Regions from separate parts of the Rhizobium sp. AN6A genome, predicted to be linked through region 4. Evidence: riboswitches for the same ligand, from Rfam matches in the RefSeq annotation. Region 4 holds a riboswitch; each other region holds the start of a gene.

Region 1 (7,558 bases), on a different contig from region 4:
TTGAGCCGGCAAAGACCAGGGAAACCAATGCAACCACCGAGGCCCTGCTGGAACTGACACGGGCGGCACACCGCGCGATTTCCAGCGCCGAGAGCGTTGCCGTTTCCGCCGCACCCGCTGCCGCCAGCGTTTCCGCCGGCCTTGCCGCAGCACTCTGGAACCTCGACAGCGGCGCACAGGCCAGAACCGAACCGGCGGTAGATATCGCCGCATCCGTGCAGCCTGACGCCGCCGCCAGCATCGAGACAGAAGTTCTCAAAGCCCTGGCGCAGGCACTCGGCGTGGATGCCGCCGCCTGACACCCATTGAACGGCAGGCTGAAAAGCTATATCTCTAGAGACTAGAGCATCCGGTTCGTTCTTGTCCCGGCTGCTCTTGAGGATATGGAGAAGGCAATGCTGTCCATCGGTGAATTGTCCAAACGTACCGGCGTGAAGGTTCCGACGATCCGCTATTATGAGCAGATGGGCCTCATCCGCGAGGCAGACCGCTCGGAAGGCAACCAGCGCCGTTACGAAAAATCCGATCTCGAAAGGCTGGCTTTCATCCGCCATGCCCGCGATATCGGGCTCAATATCGACGCCATCAGAGAATTGATCGCGCTCAGCCAGCACCGGCAAATGCCGTGCGAGGGTGCGGATCGCATTGCCGCCGAACACCTCGCCCATGTCCGCGAAAAAATCACCAGCCTCAAAAAGCTCGAGCATGAGCTGGAACGTATCGTCTCCCATTGCCATGGTCATTCGATCGAGGATTGTTATGTCATCCGCGCGCTTTCCGACCATGGCATGTGCGAAGGGGAGCATTGATGCTGAAGAGCAGGCTTGACAGATTTCAGATTCGAGCGCATTGCATGGACATGATCAACGAACGCGCACCCATCTCCTGCTCGTACTTTTGGGCCTACCTGTAAAGGGCGGCTCGACAGATCATTTTGTCAACAAGCCGCCGTCAGGCGGCTTTGTTGTTTTTCAAGCGTCCTGACGGCACCGATAAAACCGAAGGACCAGAAAAATGACCGAAGATAGTTCCCTTACATTGGAAAGACCGCCCGTCGTCATCATTCGTGGCGCACGCAAGACCGATTTGCCTGAGCTCAATGAGATGATCACCCTGCTTGCCACCTTTCATGGCGATGCGGCGGCGATTACGCCGGCGAAACTGGAACGCGACCTGTTCGGCCCGCTTCCCTGGGTGCATGGGCTGGTGGCGGAAGCCGACGGCGCATTGATCGGTTACGCCCTGATGCTGCCGCTCTACAAGGCGCAGGAAGGCCGCCGCGGGCTTGAGCTGCACCATCTTTTCGTGCGTGACGGTCACCGCGGCCATGGCACCGGCCAGCACCTGGTTTCCCGCGCCCGCGATATCGCCAAGCGCCTCGGTTGCGACTATCTTTCCGTCAGCGCCACGACCGGCAATGTCGCCGCGCATCGTTTCTACGAAAGCATGGATTTCGCGCCGCGCCCGGTCACCGGCATGCGCTACATGCAGTCTATCGCCTGATTGCAACCTTCGGAGACGGCCATGACACGGATTGCCATTGCGCTTGCGCAGGATTTTGCGGACTGGGAACCGGCGCTGCTTGCTGCCGCCGCGCGCGGCTATCTCGGCGTCGAGATCGTTTACGCAACCCCGGACGGCCAGCCCGTGGTTTCAATGGGCGGGCTCAGCGTTACGCCCGACACATCCTATGACGCGCTTGATCCTGCTAACATCGATGCGCTCGTCATTCCCGGCGGCCTCAGCTGGGAAAAGGGAACGGCTGCCGATCTTGGCGGGCTGGTACAGCGGTTTCGCGAGAAGGGCCGACTGGTTGCCGGCATCTGCGCGGCTGCCAGCGCGCTTGCAGGCACGGGCGCCCTTGATGACGTCGCCCATACCGGCAATTCGCTCGCCTCTCACAAGGCCTATCCGTCCTATCGCGGCGAAGCGCTCTATCGCGACCAGCCGAAGGCGGTCAGCGATGGCGGCATCGTAACCGCAGCCGGCAGTGCACCGGTCAGTTTCGCAGTGGAAATTCTGAAACACCTCGGCCTCTTTGGTCCGGAAGCCGAGGCGGAACTTCAGGTTTTTACGGCGGAACACCGGTGAAGCTCACCTTGGTGTCGAGAGTTTTGCAGATCCTCTCATCGTCATTCCTGTGCCTGTCACAGGAATGACGGCGCGCAAAGCATGAGCGTCCAGACAATATCGCGCATTACCCGCGATCAAGCACCCTGCACGCGCGGGGCGCAGGCTCCGCTCCCTCCCCCGCAATCGCACGGCGGATATCGCGGCTGTTGAGATGCAGACTGCGACCGGCCGGCAAAGCCGAGCGTTTTATCTTGGCAAGGGCTGCGGCCGTAAAGGCAGCCTCATTCTCATGAAAATAGGCGAGCGCCGCTTCCCGTTCCGGGCTGACGCCGAGGACTGCCTTGAAAGCAAGGCGATGCACGGCGCAGGAAGCGCCGTGACCGGGAACGGCAAAACGCAGCGCATCGAGTTCGTCACTCCATTCGGCTGCGTCCTGCATGGTTTCAAGCCGACTGGAAGCGTTTCAGGAAGAACGCGCTCAATGTTCCGAGCAGGGCCCAGAAGACAAAGCTGGTCACGGTGGCGGCAACGATGAACTGGCGTTCCAGCGGCAGCGGTGCCAGCGCATGTTCACCTTCCGGCGGCAGGGGCGCGCCCACCACATGGGGTGCAACGATCAACACCAGTGCGAGCACGATTGTCCAGGGTTCGCGCCGGAACGCGATCAGCGCAATGCCGCCTGCGGTTGCCGCAACCGTCGAAAGCCACCAGATCTGCCGCGCCTCAAGCGCGGCGGCCGGGCTGCCCGGCAGTTCCGGCGGCAGGCCGATCATCGGCGCAAGCATGACGGCGGCAAAACCGGCCACACCCCACAAAAGGCCTTCGCGCCAGCCGGCATTGGTGCCGCGCAGCGAGATGAGGCCGGTCAGCACCAGCGCATAACCGATGGCGGTCAGCACGTTGGCGGCGACCGTATAGGCGGTGCGCTCGAAGCCGTCGGCCGGAGACCAGGCTTCCTCATTATGTTCGTGCGCGGGAATGGCAGCGCCGGTCGTGGCCGGAGCATCATGGCTGTGGGGCGCTTCGCCACCGGCATTTTCATAGGTTTCCGCCTTCAGGATCAGCGGCGTGGTGCCGAAAGCCTGCATGGCCGAAACGGCGAAGCCGCCAACGATGCCGACGAGGACGGCGGTAAAAACGATATTGCGAAAGAACGACATGCTTTCCCCCTCAATGGCAAGGGAAAGCATTGGCATGACGTGTGTCATGCGCGGCGTTGTGAACGGCTTCCACATGCGAAAAGCCGACAAAACCGACGACGAACAGGCCAAGCACGATCGCCGTCAGCGATTGCGCGAAGCTGCCCGTTTTTGCTGAAACGGCGGCATTTGCCGTATTCTGGTTGATGGACATGGTGACCCCTCTTACGGCGCGACCCCGCGCCTTTAGACGCGGCGGAACGGCAAAACGCCGTGCAGCCGCATGCGATACACTTCACCACGGGGATACGAGACTGACACAGGGCGGCACGTTCAAGCGCCACCACCCTGAAATTCCGCTCTTCCGGACACCCCGCCGGCATGGACATTTCTGTGATGGCAGGTCTCCTGGCTTACGGGTCAAAACCTGAAACACCTTCCCGGCATTGCCCTCGCCCATATCCGGCGAGATGCTTACCAGTGGCATTTCGTTTCAGGCTCTCCGCTCACAGTTGCGGGGGCAGCCACGAATGAGGATGTCTCCCTATCGTGTTCCCTTTTCACCTTCCGGAACGCCCGGAAGGAACCATCACAGGATCGTTATCCGATGGGTGCGGGTGGGAGTCAATGGCAGGCCGGCGTGAGAATTGCGCACTGTTGCTGGATGCCGGATCAAGTCAGGCATGACGGCAAAGGGCTACCGCGCCGGGATGGCCTTCAGATAGGCGGCGATCGCATTGCGGTCATCGGCGGTCAGATGCGCCATATTCTGCTGGACCTTGACCATGGAGCCGCCGACGCTGTCGAATTCCGGGGTGAAGCCGGTTTCCAGATAGTTGGCAATATCGGCCGCCTCCCAGCTTCCTACGCTCTGCGAGCCGGGGGTGATATCGGGAATGCGGCCCTCGCCTTCGGGATTGGGACCACCGGCCAGCCATTTGCCATCCAGAAAACCGCCAAGCGCATTGCGCGGCGTGTGGCATTCGCCGCAATGGCCCGGGCCTTCCACCAGATATTGGCCGCGCAGCAATTCGGCATTGGCATCGGCAAGCTCGACGCGGGGTGGCGCGGATGTATCGAAATAGAGGAATTTCCAGCCGCCCAATGCCATGCGCATGTTGAGGGGGAACGGCAGTTCGTGATCCGGCGCATCATTCTGGCTGGCGGGCAGAACCCGCAAATAACCGAAGAGGTCGTTGATGTCCTTCTGCGTCATGCGGGCATAGGAGGCGTAAGGGAAGGACGGGTAGAGATGTTCGCCGTTCTTGCCGACGCCGCGCGTCATCGCATCGCCGAATTCCGAAAGCGTCCAGCCGCCAATGCCATGCTGAGGATCGGAGGAAATATTGGGCACATGAAAGGTACCGAAGGGGCTTTTCAGCGCCTGCCCGCCCGAGAGCGTCAAAAGCGCATCGCCCTTGGCATCTGGTGCCGCATGGCAACTTGCGCAGCCGCCCGCCCAGAACAGCGTTTCGCCATTGGCAAGGTCCGGCTCGCCAAGGCTCACCCAGTGGCTGGGTGCCTGACGCAAAGGCGCAGTGACCCAGGCGAAAATGCCGAAACCGGCAATGGCCGCCACCGCGATCCCGCCCGCGAGCTTCGTCCAAATGGAGGCCATGACCCCTCTCCCCATTATCACCTGATGAGATCAGGCGTCATTCCCGCTGAAAAAACGCCGCCGGGAAGCGGCGTTCTTAATAGGATTATTTCTTAAGACGGTAGGTCTGGTGGCAGGCACCACAATCGGCACCGAGGGTCTGCATGGCGGTGGTCACACCTGCCTGATCGGCCGGAAGGCTGGCAAGAACCTTGTCCGCATCGGCACCGAGCTTGGCGGCCTTGGACTTGAAGTCATCGAAATTTTCCCAGATCGCGGGTGCCGCAGCACTGCCGGTCTCGCTGCCTGGGGGAAACTGGTCGGGGAAAGCCTTGGCGTTGGTGCTGATGGTCGTCACGGCAGCCTTTACGACTTCGGCGTCATAAGGCTTCTGGCCCTTGGAGATGGCAGCAAGCGCACCCATGGAGCCGCCGATCTGCTTCATCATGCCTTCACGTTTTTCGACTTCGCCGGCAGCGTAGACCGCTCCGGCGCAAAGACAGCCGAAAAGCATGGCCGCCGCGATGGTTTTCAGTTTCATACACTCTCTCCTTGATTCCGGCAGATGCCGAACGCGCGATAACGGCGCGAGGATGCCCTTTCCGCATGGCGAAAAGAAGTCACATTGCAGTGAATTTCCCCAAGAAAACAGAAGTCTAGGAGAGTGCTTCCCAAAGCGTAACCAGGGCTGCGGCAATCAGCATGAAACCGGCGGCGCGGCCGATGAAAATCGTCGCGGCAGGCGAGGAAACGAGCCATGCCCGGCTTTTATCCGCCGTCAGCGCCAGAGCGCCATAGACCGTGAACTGCGTGATGGCCACCATCGCGCCCATTACCAGCCCCTGCATCCAGATTGGACCATAGTCCGGTTTGAGGAATTGCGGATAGATCGCCATCATGAAGAGATAGGCTTTCGGATTGGAAAGGCAGGTGAGCACGGCCCGCCAGAACGCCTTTCTGACAGAGGCGCTCGCCTGCGCCTCATCGCCATTGACGGTGATAGCGCTGCGCATCAGGCCGACGCCGATCCAGACCATGTAAGCGGCGCCGGCGACCAGCAGCGGCAGGAACAGCGACGGCATCCAGGCGGCAAGCATGCCGACGCCCAACGCACCGTAAAGCGAATGCACCATGCCGCCGGCGCTCATGCCGCTTGCGGCGGAAAGCCCGGTTCTTTTTCCACCCGTCAGCGCACTTGCCAGCACGAACAGCATATCCATGCCCGGCAGGATGATGATGCCGAACAGGACCAGAAAGAAAAGCCAGAGATTTTCGGCGTAACTCATGTCAGTATCTCCCAAGACAGTTTGCGACACATTCGGGAAAACTCATGTTTCTCAATGTGTTTTGCTGCTTATAGGAAAAGCCAACTGACAGCGTTGTGTCAGTTGCGTTGGGAAACCACCGGGAAAAACGGCAATGCGCAAGGCATCGAGACTGTTCGAGATCATCCAGATCCTGCGGGTGGCGCGCAGGCCGATCACCGCGCAGACCATTGCCGAGGCACTGGAGGTCACGGTGCGCTCGGTCTATCGCGATATTTCGGCCCTTCAGACCATGCGCGTGCCGATCGAAGGCGAACGCGGCGTCGGTTACATCCTGCGTCCCGGCTTCAACCTGCCGCCGCTGATGTTTTCCATCGAGGAGACGGAGGCGATCGTGCTTGCACTCGCCATGGTCGCGCGCACTGGCGATACCGAATTGCGGCAGGCGGCCAAAAAGGTCAGCGACAAGATTGCCGCATCCCTGCCCGAACCCCTGTCGAAAACCCTGTCGGCCAATGCCCTGCACGCCTGGGGCAGCATCGCGCCCTCACCCGCCGGCGTCGATCTTGCCATGGTCAGGCGGGCGGTGCGCGACGAGGAGCGGTTGGACATAACCTATGGCGATGAAACCGGCGCGGAGACCCGGCGACAGATCCGGCCCATCGCCATGATCTATTATTCGGAGACGACCAATATCGTCGCATGGTGCGAGCTCAGGCAAGCGATCCGCAATTTCCGCTCCGACCGCGTTCTGACCTGCAAGACAACCGGCAGCTTTTTCAAGATGGAAGGCGAAAGGTTGCGGCAATTGTGGATGAGCGGCTGGCAGAGCAATCAGCTGGGGACTTCGGAACGAACGACGAATCAAGCCGGCGCGTAAAAGCAACTGATTTAGCGCGTCTTTCAACCTTCGTTCTGTGTCGGCGACCCTCTTTCAACCGTCATTCCTGTGACAGAGACAGGAATGACGGTTGAGAGGGTTGTGCTCGCTTCAAAGCACGGCAGCGTTATGCCGCAAATGCTCCAGCACCCTATCGTCCTCGCGCCCGAAACCGCGGATGACGATTCGGTCGGCAAACACATCGGCAATGGCGAAGGTGTTCTGGTCGGGCGTATCCACCATGCCCTTGAAGTTTACGAAGTGAGTGTTGCCCTGCACCCCGTAATTGCCCTCATGATTATGGCCGCTGAACCATGCGACGACCGAAGGGTGTACATCCAGAAGATCAAGGATGCGGGGCGCATCCCACATATTATGGGCGTTGTCCGGATAGACCGGATAGTGGCAGAAAATGACCACTTTTTCACCCGCCGCATCCGCCTTTTGCAGAACGGTTCGCAGCCATTCGAATTGTTCGTCGCTGAGCGACGCATTCCAGTCCTGCGCATTGATCGCACCCACCTCTTGCAGGCGCTTCAGACGCTCTTGCGCCAGCGTGCGGCGCGGATCGCCGGGCGGCGGGGCAAACAGGCTGACCTCGTTG
Region 2 (7,558 bases), on a different contig from region 4:
TCGGCGAAGGCGAGACGCTGGGCGTCGCCGATAATGCGCCAACTGTCGACATTTTTTGGCCCAAGCGTCTTGAGATCAAAATTCTCCACTAGGCCGAGCATCTGGCCGATCGCGATTCCGCCCGACGACGGCGGGCCCATGCCGCAAACGTCAAGAGCACGATAGACAAAGCAGACCGGCTCGCGCTCGACGACCCGATAGTTGGAAAGATCGGCCAGCGACAGCACGCCGGGATTGTCGGCCGCCTCGCGCACCGTCTTGACGATCGCCTCGGCAATTCGCCCCTTGTAAAAGGCATCGGCGCCGCCTTTGGCGAGCGCCGCAAGCGTCTCGGCATAGGCCGGGTTCTTCAAAGGAGCACCGGCCTGCAGGGCGGCCCCGGAGGTGTCAAAGAAATAGGACCGGGGTTCTGTATATTTCTTCAACCGGTCCCCCTCGGACGCGATCAGGGAGGCAAGACGCGGCGACACCTTAAAGCCCTCGGTAGCCAGCGTTTCGGCCGGCTTCAGGAGGCTTGCCCATTCCGCCTTTCCATAGCGTTTATGGGCTTCCTCCAGAAGTCGCACCGTTCCCGGCGTGCCAACAGAGCGGCCGCCGACCACTGCGTTCATGAATTTTAACGGTTGACCTTTGTCATCCAGGAAGAGCTTTGGCGTGGCTTCCATCGGCGCGGTCTCGCGGCCGTCAAATGTCGTCAGCTTGCTGCTTTTTGCGTCGTAATAGACCAGGAAGGCACCCCCACCGAGTCCGGAACTCTGCGGTTCAACGAGGCCGAGCATGGCCTGCACCGCCACCATTGCATCGATGGCGTTGCCGCCCCTGGCGATCACATCACGCCCTGCCTCAGTCGCCAGCGGATTGGCCGCCGCTACCATGAAGCTCTTTGACTCGATGCGTTTGGCAGTCGCAATATCGGTCGCTTTTTCGGGCGCCACCGTGTCGGACGCCTGCTGCGCGGAGGCGACCGCGGTGGAAAGCATCAGGGCGAAAAATCCCTCACTGAGAAATCTCATTTTCATCAGCCAAATCCTCCAGCGACGTACAACTCGTTAATGTAGTAGGGCATTCAACTGAGCCAGCAGGTAGGCCGAACCTTTATCGACCACGGCACGGCCACTTTTAGAACTCTTCCTTCACTGCTGCAAAGCTTCGGCCTTCACCGGTATTTCAGCCCCGTCCGTTGGCTCGCCCCGCTATTGAGCGTCTGTCTGGCGCGCCGCTCTTTTTCGGCACTATGGTGGCTGTTTCGCCGCATGTCCATCATGTCGAAGGGTCGACCTATCGTTGGAAAACGGAAATCTGCTCATTCCCATCCGACAAGCCTGTCGAGTTGGTATATGGCGGCGGACTTCTCTGCCTTCTTCAGGAAACCGGAAGGAGCTAAAGCCTACTGACATCGAATGGAGCGAAAGGGCAATAAATGCAGGCGCTGTTGTCTCCACGCATCTGCTTTAATAACGGCGTCGCCGGTTCTGATCCTTTCAACTGCGTGGCGTGAGACGTCTACTATTGCCCGGAAGCTGTCATCACGCACGCTTACCTGCGCTTGTCGGAATCGAACCGACAGTCGACGATTCATCTTTAGTTTGCCACGGCCAGGTCCGCGTATGTGAGAATCGTCTGATACCGCCGAATGCAATCTATTCGGTCAGAACCTACGATGCAGCGCAGACTTAAGGACATAAAGATATCGTTATATGATGTTGACCGATGACGTGGCTTACAATATGGTCATCACGCCTAAGGTTCCCCAGTCGTTGCACGCAACGTGCCGGGGCTAAGAGGGAAGTCGGTGCTCCGTGTTATGCGGAAAAGCCGACGCTGCCCCCGCAACTGTAAGCGGCGAGCTGAAGTCCAATATGTCACTGGTTTACCCCGGGAAGACGGACGGAAGTGATGATCCGTGAGCCAGGAGACCTGCCTTTGGTGAAATAACGTCCACGGGCGGGGTGTCCCAGTGTGCCGTAGCAAAGGCTGCATTGTTGCGGCCTGTCTTGCTATGCGTCCGCAGACCCATGCCCCCAACTTTATAGGGGCACAACATGTCTCAGACCTGCATTTTTACGATCACGAGCGTACCCTTCGATGAGGACTATCGTCCTTCAGAACATACGCGCATCACCACCAATTTCGCCAATCTGGCCAGGGGCGAAAAGCGGCAGGAGAACCTGCGCAATGTCCTGCGCATGATCGATAGCCGCTTCAACGCCCTCGCGCACTGGGATAATCCCAAATCGGACCGATACTCGGTAGCGTTGGAGATCATTTCGGTCGACATGAGCTTCGATGTTGCAGGTGAAAAATTTCCCCTCATCGAGATACTGAAGACGACGATCATCGATCACAAAACCAGTGAACGTATCGACGGCATTGTGGGGAATAACTTCTCCTCCTATGTGCGGGACTACGACTTCAGCATTGTGCTGCCGGAGCATAACAAGGGCGTTCCTGCCTTCAGCATTCCGGCCGACTTCGGCGACCTGCATGGAAACCTGTTCAAGTCTTTTCTGCGGTCGGATGCCTACCGTTCGCACTTTCGCAAGCCGCCGGTCATTTGCATCAGCGCCTCGACCAGCAAGACCTATTACCGGACCGAAAATCATCACCCCGTGATGGGCGTCGAATACCGGCAGAATGGGTTCTCGTCCACCGACCAGTATTTCGGGAAAATGGGATTGCAGGTTCGCTACTTTATGCCTGCGGGCAGCGTTGCGCCGCTGGCGTTCTATTTTGTTGGGGACTTGCTGGGCGACTACTCCAATATTGAGCTAATCGGCGTCATCAGCACGATGGAAACGTTTCAGAGAATTTATCGCCCCGAAATCTACAATGCGAACGCAGCAGCCGGGACATTTTACCAGCCCAACCTAAAGCACCAGGACTATTCGCTGACCCGGATCATCTACGACCGCGACGAACGAAATCGCTTGGCGGTGGATCAGGGCAAGTTCACCGAAAAACACTTCATCAACCCATACCGCGCCGTCCTTGAGCAATTGTTTGCTCACTGCCCCGCCTGATCATCACTTAGAAGAGGTCCCCATCGTGAAGAAACTTCTCCCCACATCGACCGCCGGCAGCCTGCCGAAACCCTCCTGGCTTGCGCAGCCCGAAAAACTGTGGTCGCCCTGGAAACTGGAGGGCGAGGAATTGCTGGAAGGTAAAAGAGACGCCCTGCGCCTTTCACTGGACGATCAGCAACAGGCCGGCATCGACATCGTCAGTGATGGCGAGCAAACACGCCAACATTTCGTCACGACTTTCATCGAGCACCTCGACGGGGTCGATTTTGCAAAACGCGAAACCGTCAGAATTCGCGATCGCTACGATGCGAGTGTCCCGACAGTCGTCGGCGCCGTGTCTCGCCAGAAGTCCGTGTTCGTCGAAGACGCCAAGTTTTTGCGTCAACAGACCAAACAACCCATCAAATGGGCTTTGCCGGGTCCGATGACGATGATCGATACTCTCTTTGACGGCCATTATAAGAGCCGTGAAAAGCTTGCCTGGGAATTTGCCGGGATACTTAACGAGGAAGCAAAGGAATTGGAGGCTGCCGGCGTCGATATTATCCAGTTCGACGAACCTGCCTTCAACGTTTTCTTTGACGATGTGAATGACTGGGGTGTCGCCACTTTGGACAGGGCAATTGAAGGGCTGAAGTGCGAGACCGCCGTCCATATCTGCTACGGTTACGGCATAAAGGCCAATACGGATTGGAAAAAGACACTCGGGTCAGAATGGCGGCAGTATGAGGAAACTCTCCCCAAGCTGCAGAAATCCGGCATCGGTATGATCTCACTCGAATGCCACAATTCTCATGTTCCAATGGATCTTCTGGAACTTGTTCGAGGTAAGAAAGTGATGGTCGGGGCCATCGATGTGGCAAGCGATACCATCGAAACCCCGGAGGAAGTCGCTGCAACGCTGCGCAAGGCGCTTAAGTTTGTCGACGCAGATAAACTTTGCCCCTGCACCAATTGCGGCATGGCCCCCCTGTCTCGTCGTGTGGCAAGAGGCAAGCTGAATTCCTTGAGCGCAGGAGCTGAGATCGTCCGGAGAGAGCTCACTGTTTAATTTTTTGATAGTCTGAACCTGCGGATGGCAGCCGTTCGCCGCCACCGCGCCCATCGCGACACTTACGAATGGGCTATAAGGTCATGGCGCGGATCATCCTTAAGGCTTCGAAGGATGTCCGCGTCTTGGCGCGAAGCTGCCAAGACCGCCTGCTCAAGCCGGCCATTCCGAAGAGCAGGACGTTGCCAGATTAGAAAATTTACACATTCATTCCCCATCAACTGAGGATGTGACGGTTTTCATCCTTTCAAGGCGTAAGACAAGTCGCTTGCCATGGTAATTCCGTCGCTATCCACCGTCCACGAACCCGTATACGTCAAATGGGTGCTGCTTGCTTTGCACTACTGCACTCGATATTCGCGTGGCGCGACACCGAACTGGTTCCGAAACGACCGGCTGAAATGCGAGAGGTCATTGAACCCCCATCGGAAAGCGATCTCTCCAATAGAGCCGCCACCTTTGGCACGGAGATCGTTCGCGCATTTTTGCAACCTTTGCCGAAGCAGAAACTGGCTAAATGTCTCGCCGTTGTCTTCCAGCAGTCGGTGAACATAGCGAACCGAAATGCGGAAATGTTCGGCTGCCTTCGCCGGTGTCAGCGCCGGATCTGCCGCATGCGAAGTGATGTAATTGATCAGGGAAAAAGCGAGCTGATTGCGCAATGTCCCCCTGGCTCGGTCTCCCTCGCGATCGGATACGCCGAGAACCAACGCAACCAGTTCCACCAAATGGTTGGTGATGGAAAAGGACGCGGCGGCGTCTAGATGCTCGGCATTCATCGCAATCGATGACAGATAGTCTGTCGCAAGACGCGCAAGTGGAGCACTGCTGCTTATTTTAGTGGCCATCAGTCTGTCGGGTTGCTTCAGAAGAGGCTGCAGAATTGCCTTGGGAATGCGGAACGAATGCTGGGTCCAACTGTCGCTGCAGTAGTCGTTGATATATGGCTCGGTCGAATCGACGATCGAGAAATCACCGTGCTGCAAAAGCGCTTCCCTGCCGTTCTGCATCATCCGGCAGTGACCTTCCACTTGTAGATTGAGGAAGTACACCTGTTCGGGCATTCGGCTGATTTCCTGCCTGCGGCGATGAATTTTTTGCCTGCTCGACGAAATTGTCGTGACGTTGATCGAGTTTAGCAGCTTGGCACGAACGTGGCCGAAAAACGGGGCATGCCCTTCTGTTGTCGAGTTCAAAGCGACGTATTCCTGGCAGAGCACCTCTTTCCAGAAAGGGAAACGGTCCTTCTGCGGCAATTCGGTTGCGTTCCAGACAGTCATTTCCAGCGCCTCCGTCAGCGACGATTGTCGCAATGGTGAGGCAAAAAACATGCCAAGCAATCATCGTCTGCTGGGACGATCGACCCGAACCTGGGCCATTCCGCAGTCTTCGGGCATGAAGATGATGAACACCTTTATGGCCAGTGTCACTTTGCGCACAGAAACTGTTCACTGTGAGCCAAGACGCATGTTGCGTTGCGGCATAAGCTTGTTTCCGGGAACAAAGACAACAAACAGGAGAAGCTATGCGCAAGCGTCTGATATTCAATTGTTTTACCATGAACGTCCCTTCGCACATCTATCATGGAACGTGGCGGCATCCGAAAAATGAACTGGCCAATTTCAACGATTTCGCAACATGGGCCAACCTCGTCAAGAAGCTGGAGCAGGGCAAATTCGACGCGATCTTCTTTGCCGATATCCTGGGTGTCGATCCCGCCTATGACGGGAAATGGGATACATACTTCCAGCAAGGCCTTCACATGCCTTGCAACGACACCTTCACGCTCTGCGCTGCTCTGGCAGGCGTGACGAAGGATCTGGGGCTTGTCTTTACGAGTTCGCTTCTTTCCGAACACCCATTCGCGTTTGCCAAGAAGGCATCGACCCTCGATCACATCAGCGGCGGCCGCATCGGCTGGAACATCGTCACGAGCGTGACCGACAACGCTGCACGGAATTTCGGCTTCGACAAGATCGTCCCCCACGATCAGCGCTATGACTGGGCGGATGAATACATGGATGTGCTTTATAAGCTCTGGGAGGGGTCCTGGGATGCAGGTGCAATGATTGCGGACCGGGAAAGCGGCGTCTTCAGCGACCATACCAAGGTGCACCGCATCAACCATCAGGGCGAGCGCTACAGGGTTCAGGGGCCGCATCTCGTCAGCCCCTCGCCACAGCGCACGCCGATGTTATATCAGGCCGGCGCGTCGAAGCGCGGAAGCCAGTTTGCGGCGCAGCATGCCGAAGGAACATTCGTCCTCTATCCAAATGTGAACGGAGCCCGTATCGGCATCGCGGGCACCAAGCAAGTGGCCAGCCAGGCAGGGCGGGGCCCTGACGATCTAAAGTTCATCCAGGGACTGTCCTTCGTCGTCGGCAGCACGATGGATGAAGCAGAACGCAAGGCGAAGGAAATCGACGAATGGGTCAGCTATGAGGGGCTGGCCGCGCATGTCAGCCGCGACATGGGAGTCGATCTTTCAAACATGGATCCTGACAAGCCGATCGACGAGTCGGGCCTGGATGGATTGCAGGGTTATGCCCGCATGATCGAGATGGGCAAGCCCGAGGGCGAGAAGGCAACTGTCAAGGATCTGGCAAATGCACTCTCCTACAATTGCCGTATCGTGGGAACTCCCGAATCAATCGCGGATGAACTGGAGCAGTGGCAGGATGCAGGTGTCGATGGCATTAACATGATATGCCAACTTCACCCTGATACGTTCGTTGATTTTATCGATCACGTCACGCCGGTTCTTCAACAACGCGGGCTTGCACAAGGCGAATATGCGGAAGGAACGCTCCGCGACAAGCTTTTCGGGCGGGGATCGCTTCTCCCTGAAAATCATCCTGGCGCTTCCTATCGGAGCGCATTTAGCGGGCAGTCCCTCGACGCTGCCGAGTAAGGCGCCACGGACCCGGCTTTGTCCGGGTCCTCATTTGTCCCTGATCGATGGATGGAAAAAATGTTGGTAAATACTCTAGAGTGCGCGGATGCACTGAGTTTCAAAGATGCGATGGCGATGATGGCGGCTGCGGTGCAGGTCGTGGCAACGGACGGCAGCGCAGGACGTGCAGGCCTGACCGTCACCGCAGCATGCTCAGTCTGCCAGGAGCCGCCAAGGCTGCTGGTTTGCGTGAATACCAAGGCATCGGCGCACGCGGCCATTCTAGACAACGGGCGGCTAAGCCTTAACATCCTTTCCAACGAGCACAGTGAAATCGCCGCGGCATTTGGTGGGAAAGTGCCGCCAGAGAAGCGCTTCGAACTGGGAGAATGGACATCGGACGAATTGGGGCAGCCCTTGCTCGAAGGGGCATGCGCGCATTTCAGCTGTTCAGTTCACGAGGCGCATCAATCCGGAACGCACACGATTTTTGTGTGTAACGTTCATTTCGCGAAGGGCAACAAGGGTCGCTCTCCTCTCTTGTATTTCGAACGCAACATGACGACGCTGCCGCTATTTGCATAACGCCAC
Region 3 (7,558 bases), on a different contig from region 4:
AGCCATGCACGGCCTCATCGCGAATGATGAGACGGATCAAATCGGCCGTGTTGGTAAGCTTGGCGCGGCTTGACCAGAACATCGGCAGGTAGAAGCCGGAATAGAACAGGAAGCTCTCCAGAAACACGCTGGCGATCTTCATTTTCAACGGATTTCCGCTATCATATTCGCGCATGATGAGCGCGGATTTGCGTTGCAGGAATTCGTTCTCCTCCGACCAGCGATAGGCGTCATCGACGTCAGGCGTGGAGCAGAGCGTCGAGAAGATCGAGGAATAGGAGCGGGCGTGGACCGCTTCCATGAAGGAGATGTTGGAAAGCACCGCCTCCTCATGCGGCGTCGCCGAATCCGCCATCAGGCGCACGGCGCCGACGCCATTCTGGATCGTGTCCAGCAATGTCAGCCCTGTGAAGACGCGGATCGTCAGGGTCTGCTCTTCCGGCTTCAGCGTTCCCCAGGACGGGATATCGTTGGAGAGCGGCACCTTTTCCGGTAGCCAGAAATTCGATGTCAGGCGATTCCAGACTTCGAGATCCTTGTCATCCTCGATGCGGTTCCAGTTGACCGCGCGAATACGGGACGCGGGTTTTACGGCAATGTTCATTGTCTTGTCCCTCAAGTCAGAGCGTGCAGGATACGCAGCCCTGAACCTGCGTGCCTTCCAGCGCCATCTGGCGCAAACGGATGTAATAGATGGTCTTGATGCCTTTTTTCCAGGCGTAGATCTGCGCCCGGTTGATATCGCGCGTCGTCGCCGTATCGCGGAAGAACAGCGTCAGCGACAGGCCCTGATCGACGTGCTGGGTGGCCGCCGCATAGGTGTCGATGATCTTTTCCGGACCGATTTCGTAGGCATCCTGATAATATTCGAGATTATCGTTCGAAAGATAAGAAGCCGGGTAATAAACGCGGCCGATCTTGCCTTCCTTGCGAATTTCAATCTTCGAGACGATGGGATGGATCGAGGACGTCGAATGGTTGATGTAGGAGATCGAGCCAGTGGGCGGCACGGCCTGAAGGTTCTGGTTATAGAGGCCGGTCTCCATGACGGCCTGCTTCAACGCTTTCCAGTCCTCCTGTGTCGGAATGGAAATGCCGGCTTTCTCAAAGAGATCGCGGACCTTTTCCGTCGCAGGCAGCCATTCCCGGTCGGTATATTTATCGAAGTAATCGCCCGAGGCATATTTGGAGTTTTCAAAGCCCTTGAAACTCTGGCCCCTTTCCGCGGCGAGGCGATTGCTGGCGCGGATGGCGTGATAGGTCACCGTGTAGAAATAGATATTGGTGAAATCGATGCCTTCTTCCGAGCCGTAGAAGATGCGCTCGCGCGCCAGATAGCCATGCAGGTTCATCTGACCAAGCCCGATGGCGTGGCTCGCATCATTGCCCTTTTCCACGGAAGGGACAGACGAGATGTGGCTCATGTCAGAAACAGCCGTCAGCGCCCGGATGGAGGTTTCGATCGTCTTGCCGAAATCGGCCGAATCCATTGCTGAAGCAATGTTGAGCGAGCCGAGATTGCAGGAAATATCCTTGCCCATATGGCTGTAAGAGAGATCGTCGTTGAACTCGCTCGCCTCGCTGACCTGCAGGATTTCCGAGCAGAGATTGCTCATGCTGATGCGGCCGGCGATCGGATTGGCGCGGTTAACCGTATCCTCGAACATGATGTAGGGGTAACCGCTTTCGAACTGGATTTCTGCGATGACCTGGAAGAACTCGCGTGCCTTGATCTTCTTCTTACGGATGCGGCTGTCTGCGACCATTTCCTGATATTTTTCGCTGACGGAAATCTCGGTAAACGGCACGCCATAGACCCGCTCAACATCATAGGGCGAGAACAGGTACATATCCTCGTTGTTTCTCGCGAGTTCGAAGGTGATATCAGGGATCACCACGCCGAGCGAAAGGGTCTTGATGCGGATTTTTTCGTCGGCGTTTTCACGTTTCGTATCGAGGAAACGCATGATGTCCGGGTGGTGGGCATGCAGATAGACCGCGCCAGCGCCCTGGCGCGCGCCAAGCTGATTGGCGTAGGAGAACGAATCTTCCAGCAGTTTCATGACAGGAATGACGCCGGAGGACTGGTTTTCGATCTGTTTGATCGGCGCGCCGGCTTCGCGAATATTGGTCAAGGACAGTGCTACGCCACCGCCACGCTTGGAAAGCTGCAATGCTGAATTGATGGACCGGCCGATGCTTTCCATATTGTCTTCCACACGCAGCAGAAAACACGAAACCAGTTCACCACGGCTTTTCTTGCCGGCGTTGAGAAAGGTCGGGGTTGCTGGCTGGAAGCGGCCGGAAATGATTTCATCCATCAGATCGCGGGCAAGCTGCTCGTCGCCACGCGCCAGAGCCAGCGCCACCATGCAGACGCGGTCCTCATAACGCTCCAGGTAACGCTTTCCGTCGAATGTCTTCAGCGTATAGGACGTATAATATTTGAAGGCGCCGAGGAATGTCGGAAAACGGAACTTTCTGGCATAGGCCTCGTCGTAGAGGTCACGGACGAAATTGAAGGAATACTGGTCCAGCACCTCCTGTTCGTAATATCCCTCGGTCACGAGATAATCGAGCTTTTCCCTGAGATTATGGAAAAACACCGTGTTCTGGTTGACGTGCTGGAGGAAATATTGCCGTGCCGCAAGGCGGTCCTTGTCGAGCTGGATCTTCCCGTTTTCATCGTAAAGGTTCAGCATCGCGTTCAGCGCGTGATAGTCCAGTCCCGCGTCCAGGTGTTTCTGCGCGGCGGTTACTTGTTGTTTGGCATCCGTGTTGCGCACCGCGCTCGAGGTCAGCGTGTCCAAAATCGTTCCAATCCATGATTGACGTTGGCGACATCTTCCTCCGTGCCGAGAAGCTCGAAGCGGTAGAGAAACGGCACCGCGCATTTACGCGACACGATATCTCCGGCGGATGCGAAAGCTGCGCCAAAATTCGTATTTCCCGCCGCGATGACGCCGCGAATGAGATTTCGGTTTGAGGGCTCGTTCAAAAACCGGATAACCGGTTTCGGTACCGCTCCTTTCATGCCGCCGCCCCCATAGGTGGGGGTGACGAGAACATAGGGCTCCGACACGTGAGGAACGTCTTCCTCGGCGCCGAGCGGCAGGCGAAGCAATCGTCGCCCCAGTTTCTGAAGGAAGCGATGAGTGTTCTCAGACCGGCTGGAATAATAGACGATCAGCCCCATCGCACCGCCTCCTCAGCTGATCGAGCCAATCATGTCCGGACGGAAACCCGCCCAATGGCGTTCGCCGGCAACGACCACGGGAACCTGCATGTAACCAAGGCCGCGAACGCGATCGAGGGCATCCGCATCTTCGGAGATATCGACGATCTCATAGCTGACGCCGATGCGGTCAAGCGCACGATAGGTGGCAGTGCACTGGACGCAGGCGGGTTTGCTGTAAACGGTGACGGTCATTGTTTCCTCTTTCGAAGCCGCCTTTACGCACGGCTCAACATTGCCCGCCTGCAATCGCAAGCGGGTGGCGACGGTTCTCTCATTCTGGCGAGGCGCGCGGCTTAGGCCGCGTAAGATCGCTGTCTACGCCGACGAGCGTAGAAACTCATAAAAATGCACTGGCATGACTTCACCCCGAAGCTTGTTCTGGAGGGGGCAGAAAAGGGCGCACGCAATTCATTTGCGTCATACACCTTCCTTCCGGACACCCCGCCCGTGGACGTTTTCGCTCAAGGCAGGTCTCCTGACTTGCGGGTCAAAACATCCATTCCCACCTTCCCGGAGCTTTTAGCTCCAGTGGCTCAAATCGGAACGATGCTCACCGCTTACAGTTGCGGGGGCAGTTTCGGCATTGCTTCACCATAATGGTGTTGCGCACCGAATTCCCGTCTTAGCTCCCGACGCTTGCGAATCGAAAGAACCTTGAACACCACATATAGTATATGAGGAATTTTTTTCGTCAATAATTAGACATGCCAAAGCCCCACCCTGTGGATCAAAAAGATTCAACACATGGTCAACAAAGGCTTAACGGGAAATGCTCGATGCCGCCTACGGACGGAAGCGGCGGGTTTATTCCCAGATATCGATGCGAATATCGGCGGGGCGGGAGTTCTCGATCACCCGCTTTCCGTTGGGAAGATCGTTTTCGAAAAGTTTGGCGTGAATCTCGGTCGCATCGAGACCATAGCCCTGCCATCTATCCCTCAGGCGTTCCTCGAGCACCGCAACGGATGGGCCTACGAAGACGGTAAGATCGAAGCTGCCGGAAAGCTTCGTCCACGGCGCCTCGTTCAACAGCAGATAGTTGCCTTCGGCAAGGATGAAGCGTGTCTCGGGCGCGATGGCGCGAGCGGAGGCAATGGCTATTTCGCGGGAGCGGTCAAAAACCGGGACAAGAACTTCCTGCCCGCCCTGACGAACTGCGGAGACGATATCAAGAAAGCCGCGCACGTCGAAGGTTTCCGGTGCGCCTTTTCGCGGCAAGAGCCCCCGTTCTTCGAGAATACCGTTATCCATATGGAAGCCGTCCATGGGCAGGACAGCCGCAGCCTCGCCGCCCGCCACGAGGGCACCGCACAGGGCATCCGCCAGCGTAGATTTGCCGGCCCCAGGGGGACCGGCAATGGCAATGATAAAACGAGATTTATCCTCTGCCCGCCGAAGAACGTCTTCGACGATCGTTTCAAGCTTCAGCGTCATGCGGCCAGCGTTTCCTTTGGCGCTTCCTTGGCGCCCGTCATGAAGGCGACAGCGTCGGACATGGTATAGTCCTTCGGATTGATGACGCACAAACGCTTGCCCAGCCGATGAATATGAATCCGGTCAGCAACCTCGAAAACATGCGGCATGTTGTGCGAGATGAGAACGATCGGTAGCCCTCGCGAGCGCACATCCAGAATGAGCTCGAGAACGCGGCGGCTTTCCTTGACGCCGAGCGCCGCCGTCGGTTCGTCAAGGATGACAACCTTGGAGCCGAAGGCGGCTGCACGCGCCACCGCAACACCCTGGCGCTGGCCACCGGAGAGGGTTTCCACCGCCTGATTGATGTTCTGGATCGTCATCAGGCCGAGTTCAGAGAGTTTCTCACGGGCAAACTTTTCCATCGCCGGACGGTCCAGTGCCCTGAACAGGCTTCCCTGAATGCCGGGTTTGCGGATTTCACGGCCGAGAAACATATTGTCGGCTATGGACAATGCGGGAGACAGCGCAAGGTTCTGATAAACGGTTTCGATACCAGCCTTGCGCGCCTCGATCGGCGAGCGGAACTGTACCGGCTTGCCTTCCAGCCTGATCTCCCCTTCGTCGGGTGTTACCGCACCGGAAATCGCCTTGATGAGAGAGGATTTTCCAGCGCCGTTATCACCGATGACGGCGAGGATTTCGCCCGGATAAAGGTCAAAATCGGCATTGTCGAGCGCAGTCACACGACCGTAGCGTTTAACGAGATTGCGTGCTGTGAGGATAGGTTCTTTTGCCATCAGCCTGCTACCTTTCTGATCCACTGGTCGATTGCGACAGCCAAGATGATAAGGACGCCAATCAACAGATAGGTCCATTGTGGGTCTGTTCCGATAAGTCGCAAGCCGAGAGAGAAGACACCGACGATCAGCGCGCCGAAGATCATGCCCATGATCGAGCCGCGTCCGCCAAACAGCGATATGCCGCCGATGACCACTGCGGTGATGGATTCGATGTTGGCGAACTGACCAGCGGTCGGCGATACCGAGCCGATGCGGCCGATGAGAGCCCAGCCCGCGAAGGCGCAGATAAGCCCGGAAAGTGTGTAGACGGTCGTCAGCATGCGCTTGACGTTAACGCCGGCAAGTTCGGCTGCGTCAGGATCATCACCAACTGCATAGAGATGTCGACCCCAGGCGGTGCGATTCAGCACATACCAGAGCAGGGCAACGAGCAGAACCATGGCAATGACGCCATAGGTGAAGACGGCGCTGCCGATGCGGATATTGTTGCCAAAGAACTGGAGAATGGGCGCTTGTTGGACGATATCCTGTGAGCGGATCGTTTCGTTGGCCGAATAGAGGAAATTGGTGGCCAATACGATCTGCCACATGCCGAGTGTGACGATGAAGGGCGGCAGCCGCATGCGCGAAACCAGCACGCCATTGATAAAGCCACAAAATGCGCCGACTGCGAGACCGCAGATAATCGAGAGTTCGGCAGGCAAACCATAGCGGAACGTAAACTGTCCCATGACGACGGAGGACAGAACCATGATCGCACCGACCGAAAGATCGATACCTGCTGTCAGAATGACTAGCGACTGTGCCGCGCCGACGATGCCGACGATTGCCACCTGCTGAAGGATAAGGGTCAGCGAAAAGGCCGAGAAAAACTTGCCGCCCAGGGTCATGCCGAAGACAGCCAGCGACAACACCAGAACGATCAGCGGTACGGCTGCCGGGCTGGAATGCAGAAAGTGCTGGAATTTTTCAAGCAAACTCTTGTTGTGCGTATCGAAAGCAGCGACCTGGGTCGAACTTCCCGACAGCACTTTTTCAAATTCATTATGCGGTTGAGCCCGCACTGGCTGATCGCTCATGGATTTTCCTCCCGATCGCTCCATCACATCAGCCCCGAACCCGGGATTATTCTCCAGAGGGGACAATGCGTAGATTCAAACTGTTGAGAAGCGTGCCTCAGTTACGTCCACGGACGCCGGGCGCGCTCGTTTGTTCCTGTCCGATCACCCAGATCGTTCTTTTTAACCATTCCGGTTCAAGGGCGGGGGCAAATTGCCCCAGCCGATTTCAACGGTGAAGTATCAGCCCCAGCACTTCTTCAGGCCTTCCTTGGTGTCGATCGAATCGAGACCCTTGACCGGCTTGTCGGTTACCAGCGTTACGCCGGTGTCGAAGAAGTTCTTGCCTGCCGTTGGCTTCGGCTTTTCACCGGTATCGGCAAACTTCTTGACCGCTTCCACGCCGAGTGCCGCCATCAGCAGCGGGTATTGCTGAGACGTTGCGCCGATCACGCCTTCCGCAACGTTCTTGACACCAGGGCAACCGCCATCGACGGAAACGATCAGAACATCCTTTTCGCGGCCGACGGCTTTCAGCGCTTCGTAAGCACCGGCAGCTGCAGGTTCATTGATGGTGTGAACGACGTTGATGGTCGGATCCTTCTGCAGCAGATTTTCCATCGCAGAGCGGCCGCCTTCTTCGTTACCGTTGGTAACATCATGACCAACGATACGCTTGTCGTCTTCATCACCAATCTTGTTGATGTCCTTCACGTCGATGCCGAAGCCCTTCATGAAGCCCTGGTTGCGCAAAACGTCAACGGTTGGCTGGGAAGGCGTGAGGTTGAGGAAGGCAATTTTCGCATCCTTGGCCTTGTCGCCGAGGGTGCCAGCAGCCCATTTGCCGATCAGCTCGCCGGCCAGAAGATTGTCGGTAGCGAAAGTGGAGTCAGCGGCATCAACGGGTTCGAGAGGTGTATCGAGGGCGATGACCAGAAGACCGGCATCGCGCGCCTTCTGCACGGCCGGAACGATGCCCTTGGTGTCCGATGCGGTAATCAGGATACCCTTGGAGCCATCGGCAATGCATGTCTCGATCGCGGCAA
Region 4 (7,558 bases):
GAAACTTCAACATCCGGATATTCGGCGGCGAGCTTTTGCGTCACCTCGTCCCAGAACACCATCGAATATTTCTGGGCGTTGGATTTGGTGACGGAAGCCAACTTGCCGCGACGCTTTTGCGCCTGCTCGAAGCCGAAGCGCAGGATGCGTTCCACGCCCTTGCGGGTGAAGATGGATGTTTCGACAGCGACCTCGTCTTCGGTGCCCTGATGCACGCGTCCGCCGGCACCGGAATATTCACCCTCGGTATTTTCGCGGATGCAGAGAATGTCGAATCCATCCGCTTTCAACGGTCCCTGCACGCCGGGCAGAAGCCGGTGCGGGCGGATATTGGCGTATTGCACAAAAGCCTTGCGGATCGGCAGAAGCAGACCGTGCAACGACACCGAATCCGGCACCTCCGCTGGCCAGCCCACCGCGCCCAGCAGAATGGCGTCGAAGCCGCGCAGGGTCTCGATGCCATCCTTCGGCATCATCGCGCCGGTCTCCCTGTAGAAGGCGCAGGACCAGGGGAATTCGGTGCCTTCAAGCGCAAAACCGGAGCTTTTTGCTGCGGTGTTGAGAACCTGCCATGCGGCATCAGTCACGCTTTTGCCGATACCGTCTCCGGGAATGAGTGCGATGCGATGCGTTTTCAAGATGTTTCCCCTGTTACAGTCCGATCAGGACGCTTTTGCTCTTGCGGTTGGCGAGATAGGCCTCCCGTCCGAGATCCTTGCCGATGCCGGAGCGTTTGTAACCGCCGGTCGGCAGGATATGGTCGCGGGAGCGGCCATAACGGTTGACCCAGATCGTTCCTGCCTGGATGGCGCGAGACAGGCGCATGACGCGCGAGATATCGCGGCTGAAAAGACCCGCGGCAAGACCGTAGGTCGGATGATCGGCGAGCGCCAGCGCCTCTTCTTCCGTCCTGAAGGTTTGCAGGGTCAGCACTGGCCCGAATATCTCCTCTGTGATAGCAGGGGAGGTCTGGTCGACATTTACGATCAAGGTCGGCTGGTAGAAATAACCCGGACCGTCCATGATCGCGCCGCCCGTCAGGCATTCGCCGCCATGGGCGACGGCCGCCTGCACGATGCCGTCGATGCGCTGGCGCTGCACTTCGGAGATGATCGGCGAATACTGTGTTGCTTCGTCCCAGGTCGGGCCGGGCTTCACCGTCTTCATACGGGCGATGATTGCGGCGGAAAGCGCCTCTGCAACACTCTCTTCAACGATGATGCGCGAGCCGGCAACGCAGGCCTGCCCGGCATTGGACAGAATGTTGCCGGCGATCGCGGCGGCGGCTTTTTCGATATCGGCGTCTGCAAAAACCAGCTGCGGACTTTTGCCGCCCAGTTCCAGCGTCATGGGCTTGACGCCGGTACGCGCGATATTGGCCATGATGGCCGAACCTGCTGCCGTCGATCCGGTGAAGCTGACCTTGGAAATTTCGGGATGGCCGGTGATGGCATTGCCTGTCACAGGCCCGTCACCCAGCACAATGTTGATGAGCCCGGCGGGCAGCCCTGCCTTGATGGCCAGTTGCGCCATGAAAATGCTGGAGAAGGGCGTCATTTCCGATGGTTTCAGCACCACGGCATTGCCGGCTGCGAGTGCCGGGCCAAGCTTCCAGCCCGCCATGGACACCGGAAAATTCCAGGGCGTAATGGCGCCCACGACGCCATAGGGCTCGGTCATGATCATGCCGACGCTTGTATCGTCGGTCGGCACGAGATCACCGCCTTCCTTGTCCGCAAATTCGGCAAAGAAACGGATCTGTTCGGCAGTGACGGCGATATCGCCGGCAATCAGGTGGCCCACGGGCCTGGTCGAGGAGAGCGCTTCTATTTTCGCCAGCGTCTCGGCTTCCTGCTCGATCAGGTTTGCCCAGCGTTGCAGCACCCTGGTGCGCTCACGCGGGCGCACGCCGCCCCAGTTGCTGCTCTTCAGTGCGGCTTTGGCGGTTTGTACCGCCTCATCGACAAGTGCCGCATCCGCCTTCGGGCAACCGGCATATTCGATGCCGTCCGAAGGACGATGCATGTCGATGCCGTTTTTAGCCGGGATCAGCCGGTCGCCGATGAAATGGCCGATCGGCAGGGACAGGCTGTCTGGATCGAAGCTGAGCGTCATGGATGATCCTCTGTGGATATGCGCCAAAGCTACTCCCTGATGGCAAGCAGCATCGACCGACTGCGGCGGGGGCGGTGAACGAAAATCCTGTTTTGCTGGTGGCCCACAGCGCAATCTTCGGCGGGCATGAAGACCGCGCCGAAAATCTTGCGGCGGGTCCGATCGAGGGCCGTAAATCCGGTGGAAACGCATCCGGGCAAGATACCCATGTAAACCATGGCTGGCATCCACCTGCGGATTGCCAGCCATCGCTTTTCTCAAAAATGCCTCTGCATCAGCCGGGATGCCAGCCATGCTGTTCGGCAAATCATCCGTTCACGGTCACATAGATCTTGCGCACGGTTTCGATTGTCTTCCAGACGCCAACGAAACCGGGCTTCATGACGAAGCTGTCGCCCGCCGTGTAACGCAGCGGCGCGCCGCCTTCCGGTGTGATCTCGATAACGCCTTCGATAATGTGGCAGAACTCGAATGTCTCGCCCTTGATCGAGCGGCTTTCGCCGGGGGTCGCTTCCCATATGCCAGTATGCACGGTGCCATCACGGGCTTCATCTAGCGGCCAGGTTTTGAACGACGGGTCGCCGGCGATGAGGCGTTCGGGCAGGGCTTTGGAGGCTTTCGGTTCAAAGGCGGGATTGGTGTCGATGGTCTTGAGGAGAGACATGGGTGTCCTTTCTTGGAACGGTAGGATCAATATCCGCGGCTACGGTCAACGAGGCCGAGCGGTTCGAGACCGGATTCGTATCGTTTGATATTTTCGACGACGGTGCGGGCAGCGGAATGGGGCTGGGTGACGCTGGCAATATGCGGTGTCAGGAGAATTTTCGGGTGGGTCCAGAAGCGGTGGTCTTTGGGCAGGGGCTCCGGATCGGTAACGTCAATCACCGCACCTGAAAGCCTGTCGCTGTTGAGTGCATCGAGCAAAGCGTCGTGATCGAGCTGTTTGCCGCGCCCGGCGTGAACCAGCCCCGCTCCTTCTGGAAGCATCCCCAGATGCTCGGCGTTCAGAAGCCCGGTGGTCTCGTCGGTGAGAGGCAGCAGGCAGACGAGAATATTGCTGGTGGAGAGGATGGCTTTGAGGCCGTCGTCGCCATGATGGCAGGTGACGCCATCGATCTGACGCGGCGAGCGGCTCCAGCCGGAAAGCGGAAAGCCGAAAGGTTTCAGCCGCTCCATCGCCGCAACGCCCAGCATGCCGAGGCCGAGAACGCCCACCCGGCACTCTTCCGCCTGACGCTGGGGCAGGGCATTCCACAGTTGCTGGCGCTGCTGGTTTAAATAGACCGGCAGGTTGCGGTGAAGGGAAAGTACGCCGAGGCAGATATATTCCTGCATCATGCGGATGATGCCCTCATCCACCATGCGTACGACCTTTACCGTCTGAGGGATCGCCTCGATGTGAAACTGGTCGACACCCGCGCCGATCGAAAACAGGACTTCGAGATTGCGATACCGGGCAATGTCCTGTGGTACCGTCCAGGTAATGAGGTAACGGACTGCGTCGGGATCGACAGTTGACGCATCCATCGAAAACGGCAGACCAGGCAGTTCTGCAGCCAGAGCCTGCCGGAAAATTTCGCCACGCTTGGCATCGGAATTGAAGAGAAACGTCATCTGAAATCTATGCTTCCCGAAGGTTCAAGCCGTACAGCGGCTTGCGAGTGTTTCCAGCATCGACTGGCAGGCCGAAAGTTCGCCCGTCGCTATGAACTCGTCCGGCTTGTGGGCGCGGCCGATATCCCCCGGTCCACAGATGATGGCGTCGATGCCTGCCGCCTGGAACAGCCCCGCCTCCGTGCCGTAGCTGACGGCGGCGAGACAGGGGGTGCCGGTCAATTCCTCCAGAAGCAGAACAAGCGGAGCATCGGCTGCAAGCGAAAGCGCCGGGTAATCGCTCATAGGCGTCCATTCGATATCGACACCCTTTGCTGCAAGAGCCTCGACGCTTGCGCGAACCGGCCCGAGCAGTTCCAGCGGCGATGTGCCGGAAATTGCCCGCGCTTCCAGCTCGATGGCCGAGAAATCGGGGATGATGTTGATCGCCTGGCCGCCCTTCATCGTGCCGATCTGCAGCGAGGAATAGGGCGGCTCGAAGGTCGCTTCAAAGGGGCCTTTCGTCAGCTCATGTGTCGTCTCCACGGCCTTTGCCATGATGCCGGTCATCAGGTGAATGGCATTCACCCCCTGATCAGGGCGTGACGAATGGCCGGAACGGCCACGGATGGTAATGCGAGCTGCTGCTTTACCCTTGTGTGCACGAACCGCCCGCATATTGCTGGGCTCGCCGATGATTGCGCCCGCCGGCTGGGCGCACAGTTCAGGCAATCTGGCGAGAAGATGCGGAACGCCACGGCAACCCGCCTCCTCGTCATAGGAAAAGGCGATATGCACGGGACGTTTCAGCGCCATGCGCGCAAATGCAGGTGCCGCGGCGAGAACCGTGGCCAGAAAACCCTTCATGTCGGTGGTTCCGCGCCCGTAGAGACGATCATTTTCCGCCCGCAGCGTAAAGGGATCGGAAGACCATTCCGGCTCGCTGGCGGGCACGACATCCATATGGCCGGACAAAACATATCCGGCGCGATCGGCCGGGCCGAAGGTGGCGAAGAGATTGGCGCGGTCGCCCTCCGGTCCCGCAAGCAGCGATACTTTGGCGCCGTGGCTTTCAAGATAATCGGCGATCCAGCCGGCAATATCGCCATTGGCGGTTCCAACGACCGACGGGAAACCGACGAGACGCTCAAGGATTTCGATTGCGTTCAATGGTCGTCTCCGCTGACCGGATTGTCATCCCGAAAGCTTAGAATGGACTGCGACGTTTATCTGCTGAAATGCGGATGATTTCGGTAGATTGTTGTGACCTTCCAGTGCTTTCAGAAAATTCGTGCTGGCGTAACCGGCTACCGTCGGATGTCGTGGGCTAGGCCGGAACCGGATGAAGGTTGTGAGCCGTAGGGGATGAGGGCCGTTGGTTATGGACCTGCTCAAAGTCGATAGTTTCGAGCTGCGGACCGTGGATATCGCGGACGTGGATGCCGACCATCTGCATGCACTCTCCATGGCCGTCGGATGGCGATATCACGCGAATGAATGGTGTTTTCTGCGGCAATGCGGCGTGGGTCTCGCTGCGCTCGATGAGATCGACCGTGTTGTCGCAACCGCGATGCTCTTTCCCTATGATCAGGGGTTTGCAACGCTTGGCATGGTCATTGTTTCCCCCCGTTTGCAGGGGCAGGGCGTAGCACCATGGCTGGTGCAGAAACTTGTCGCGAAATTCCCCCCTGTCTCCCTGCGGTTGAACGCGACGGGAGCGTCGCGGCGGCTGTTTTCAAGGTTGGGCTTTGCCGGCGATGCGGAAAAAGTATATCTCTTCCGGGGAAGGGCGAATTGCCTTTTCGAGATACCGCCGCCCGGCAGAAAACAACGAATAGAGCCGTTATCCGCAGGTCATCTGACTGATGTGGTGGAACTAGACCGGGCGGCTTTTGGCGTTTCGCGCCGGAACGTTTTGCAGCGACTTTTGACGCAGAATACGGGTTACGGTGTGTTTGAGGCGGACCGTCTTATCGCTTTTGCGCTGCGCCGTGCGGCGGGGCGGGGCCACATTATCGGTCCGGTCGTTGCGGGTGCGGACATGGATGCGATTGCGCTTGTGAGGCGGCATTTTACCGATCTGGACGATGAGCTGGTGCGCCTCGACACCATCAGCGACAACAGTCTCTTTATTGATTTTATTGCGCAATCCGGGCTGGTGGTGATTGAAACCCTTACCACCATGTCCAAAGACGCGCCGCAACCAGCGCCTTCCGGCGCTACAAAAATTTTCGCTCTGGCAGGCCCGTCTTTGTGCTGAACTTCAGCACTATCGCAATTGACGCCCCGTCGCTTGCCCCTTATGTCAGAAAGCGACGGTTCCTGAAGCCGAAGGGCAAAGGGATTAATAGGGAACATGGTGCGGGTGATTTCTATCGCCCAATGCCGTGGCTGCCCCCGCAACTGTAAGCGGATTGCCGTTCATCCTCGTGACGCCTGAAAAGCGTCATGCCACTGCACCGTTCAAGGTGCGGGAAGGCAGATGAACGGCGTATATTCGTGAGCCAGGAGACCTGCCGTCATAATATTGACCATCGTTACGGGCGGGGATGCCCGGAAGAGGAGCTGATTATGACCTTTCCGTCCTCGGAAACGTATTTAGAGTCCCGTTCTCCATCTCCACACTTGTTGTCGCTCTGTCACTACGCGTTTTGACGCGCGGCCTGCGGATCACGCCACTTTATTTAGACTGGAGAACATATGTTTCATTTCAAACGCCTGCCGGTTTCCGCCGGTCTTCTGGCTGTCGCATTAGCGACCTTACCCCCCGGTGCCGCTCAGGCTGCCGAAACCACCTATCCGCTGACGATCAATAGCTGCGGTCACGAAATCACCTTCAAGCAGGCGCCCGCCCGCACAGTATCGGTCGGCCAGAGCACGACCGAGGTTCTCTATCTGCTCGGCGTGGCCGACAAGGTGGTGGGCACGGCGCTGTGGATCGGCCCGGTTCTGAAGGGTTACGAAGACGCCAATGCCAAGGTGGAGCGGCTTGCCGACAATGATCCGAGCTTCGAGGCGGTGGTTGGCAAGAGGCCGGACCTCGTGACGACGCAGTTCCAGTGGCAGATCGGTCCCGAAGGCGTTGTCGGAACACCGGAGCAATTCGCCGAACTCGGTATTCCCGTTTATACCTCGCCTGCCGATTGCATGGGCAAGGACAATTCCGGCGGCGGCGACGGCGTGCGCAAGTCCGTTTTCACCATGGACCTGATTTACCAGGAGGTCCGCGACCTTGCGAAAATTTTCAACGTGCAGGATCGCGGCGAGGAAGTCGTTGCCGACCTGAAAAAGCGTGAGGAAGCCGCCCGCGCCAAGATCGCTTCGGCGAATGGCAAGATTTCAGCAGTCTTCTGGTTCTCCAGCGCCGAGCTGGATATCGATCCTTACGTGGCGGGCCGCAATGGTGCGCCGGGTTACATCATGTCCGCGCTCGGGCTGAAGAACGTTATCGAAAGCGATGAGGAATGGCCGACTGTTGGCTGGGAAACCATCGCCAAGGCCAATCCGTCCGTGATCGTTGCCGGCAAGATGGACCGCCGGCGTTTCCCCGCCGATGACGTCGCCGTCAAGCTCAAGTTCCTCGCTACCGATCCGGTTGCCAGCATCATGCCCGCCGTCAAGGCGGCCCATGTCTTCGAAATGGACGCGCAGGCGATGAACCCGACTATCCGCACGATCGAAGGCATTGAAACGCTGGCTGAGGCGATTTCCACAGCCGGTCTCGCCAAGTGAACGGTTTTTCCGTCAATCTTGGCAGGGCGGGTCTGGCATTTGCCGCACTCGCCCTGCTGCTCGTCGCGCTGATTGGCGGTGCGGCCATCGGCGAGACTGCCATTCCGTTCGACGTGGT

The links. Region 4 has a riboswitch for cobalamin ahead of CRO62_RS10290 (ABC transporter substrate-binding protein). Riboswitches for the same ligand answer to the same signal wherever they lie in the genome.
Positions count from the first base shown of each region.
Region 1: linked by a shared signal. The riboswitch ahead of CRO62_RS22015 (CbtB domain-containing protein) and the one ahead of CRO62_RS10290 (ABC transporter substrate-binding protein) in region 4 are both predicted to bind cobalamin.
Region 2: linked by a shared signal. The riboswitch ahead of CRO62_RS03685 (DUF1852 domain-containing protein) and the one ahead of CRO62_RS10290 (ABC transporter substrate-binding protein) in region 4 are both predicted to bind cobalamin.
Region 3: linked by a shared signal. The riboswitch ahead of nrdH (glutaredoxin-like protein NrdH) and the one ahead of CRO62_RS10290 (ABC transporter substrate-binding protein) in region 4 are both predicted to bind cobalamin.

Region 1 is NZ_OCNC01000004.1:1,929,572-1,937,129, reverse strand. Features, by position in the region: gene CRO62_RS22045 (hypothetical protein) at 1-299, shown strand, start outside; gene CRO62_RS22040 (MerR family transcriptional regulator) at 396-809, shown strand; gene CRO62_RS22035 (GNAT family N-acetyltransferase) at 1,015-1,503, shown strand; gene CRO62_RS22030 (type 1 glutamine amidotransferase family protein) at 1,525-2,091, shown strand; gene CRO62_RS22025 (hypothetical protein) at 2,198-2,512, opposite strand; gene CRO62_RS22020 (CbtA family protein) at 2,517-3,233, opposite strand; gene CRO62_RS22015 (CbtB domain-containing protein) at 3,244-3,426, opposite strand; cobalamin riboswitch at 3,593-3,818, opposite strand; gene CRO62_RS22010 (c-type cytochrome) at 3,910-4,830, opposite strand; gene CRO62_RS22005 (c-type cytochrome) at 4,916-5,350, opposite strand; gene CRO62_RS22000 (LysE family translocator) at 5,466-6,095, opposite strand; gene CRO62_RS21995 (helix-turn-helix transcriptional regulator) at 6,229-6,954, shown strand; gene CRO62_RS21990 (metallophosphoesterase) at 7,066-7,558, opposite strand, start outside.
Region 2 is NZ_OCNC01000002.1:498,062-505,619, reverse strand. Features, by position in the region: gene ggt (gamma-glutamyltransferase) at 1-1,019, opposite strand, end outside; cobalamin riboswitch at 1,727-1,940, shown strand; gene CRO62_RS03685 (DUF1852 domain-containing protein) at 2,043-3,020, shown strand; gene CRO62_RS03680 (methionine synthase) at 3,046-4,074, shown strand; gene CRO62_RS03675 (helix-turn-helix domain-containing protein) at 4,416-5,405, opposite strand; gene CRO62_RS03670 (LLM class flavin-dependent oxidoreductase) at 5,600-6,985, shown strand; gene CRO62_RS03665 (flavin reductase family protein) at 7,037-7,552, shown strand.
Region 3 is NZ_OCNC01000004.1:1,123,530-1,131,087, reverse strand. Features, by position in the region: gene nrdF (class 1b ribonucleoside-diphosphate reductase subunit beta) at 1-604, opposite strand, end outside; gene nrdE (class 1b ribonucleoside-diphosphate reductase subunit alpha) at 621-2,810, opposite strand; gene nrdI (class Ib ribonucleoside-diphosphate reductase assembly flavoprotein NrdI) at 2,798-3,196, opposite strand; gene nrdH (glutaredoxin-like protein NrdH) at 3,209-3,430, opposite strand; cobalamin riboswitch at 3,686-3,910, opposite strand; gene CRO62_RS17980 (nucleoside triphosphate hydrolase) at 4,043-4,672, opposite strand; gene CRO62_RS17975 (ATP-binding cassette domain-containing protein) at 4,669-5,451, opposite strand; gene CRO62_RS17970 (ABC transporter permease) at 5,451-6,533, opposite strand; gene CRO62_RS17965 (sugar ABC transporter substrate-binding protein) at 6,756-7,558, opposite strand, start outside.
Region 4 is NZ_OCNC01000003.1:1,373,609-1,381,166, forward strand. Features, by position in the region: gene CRO62_RS10255 (tartrate dehydrogenase) at 1-638, opposite strand, end outside; gene CRO62_RS10260 (aldehyde dehydrogenase family protein) at 652-2,115, opposite strand; gene CRO62_RS10270 (cupin domain-containing protein) at 2,423-2,779, opposite strand; gene CRO62_RS10275 (2-hydroxyacid dehydrogenase) at 2,806-3,729, opposite strand; gene argE (acetylornithine deacetylase) at 3,754-4,878, opposite strand; gene CRO62_RS10285 (GNAT family N-acetyltransferase) at 5,090-5,968, shown strand; cobalamin riboswitch at 6,008-6,244, shown strand; gene CRO62_RS10290 (ABC transporter substrate-binding protein) at 6,409-7,440, shown strand; gene CRO62_RS10295 (FecCD family ABC transporter permease) at 7,437-7,558, shown strand, end outside.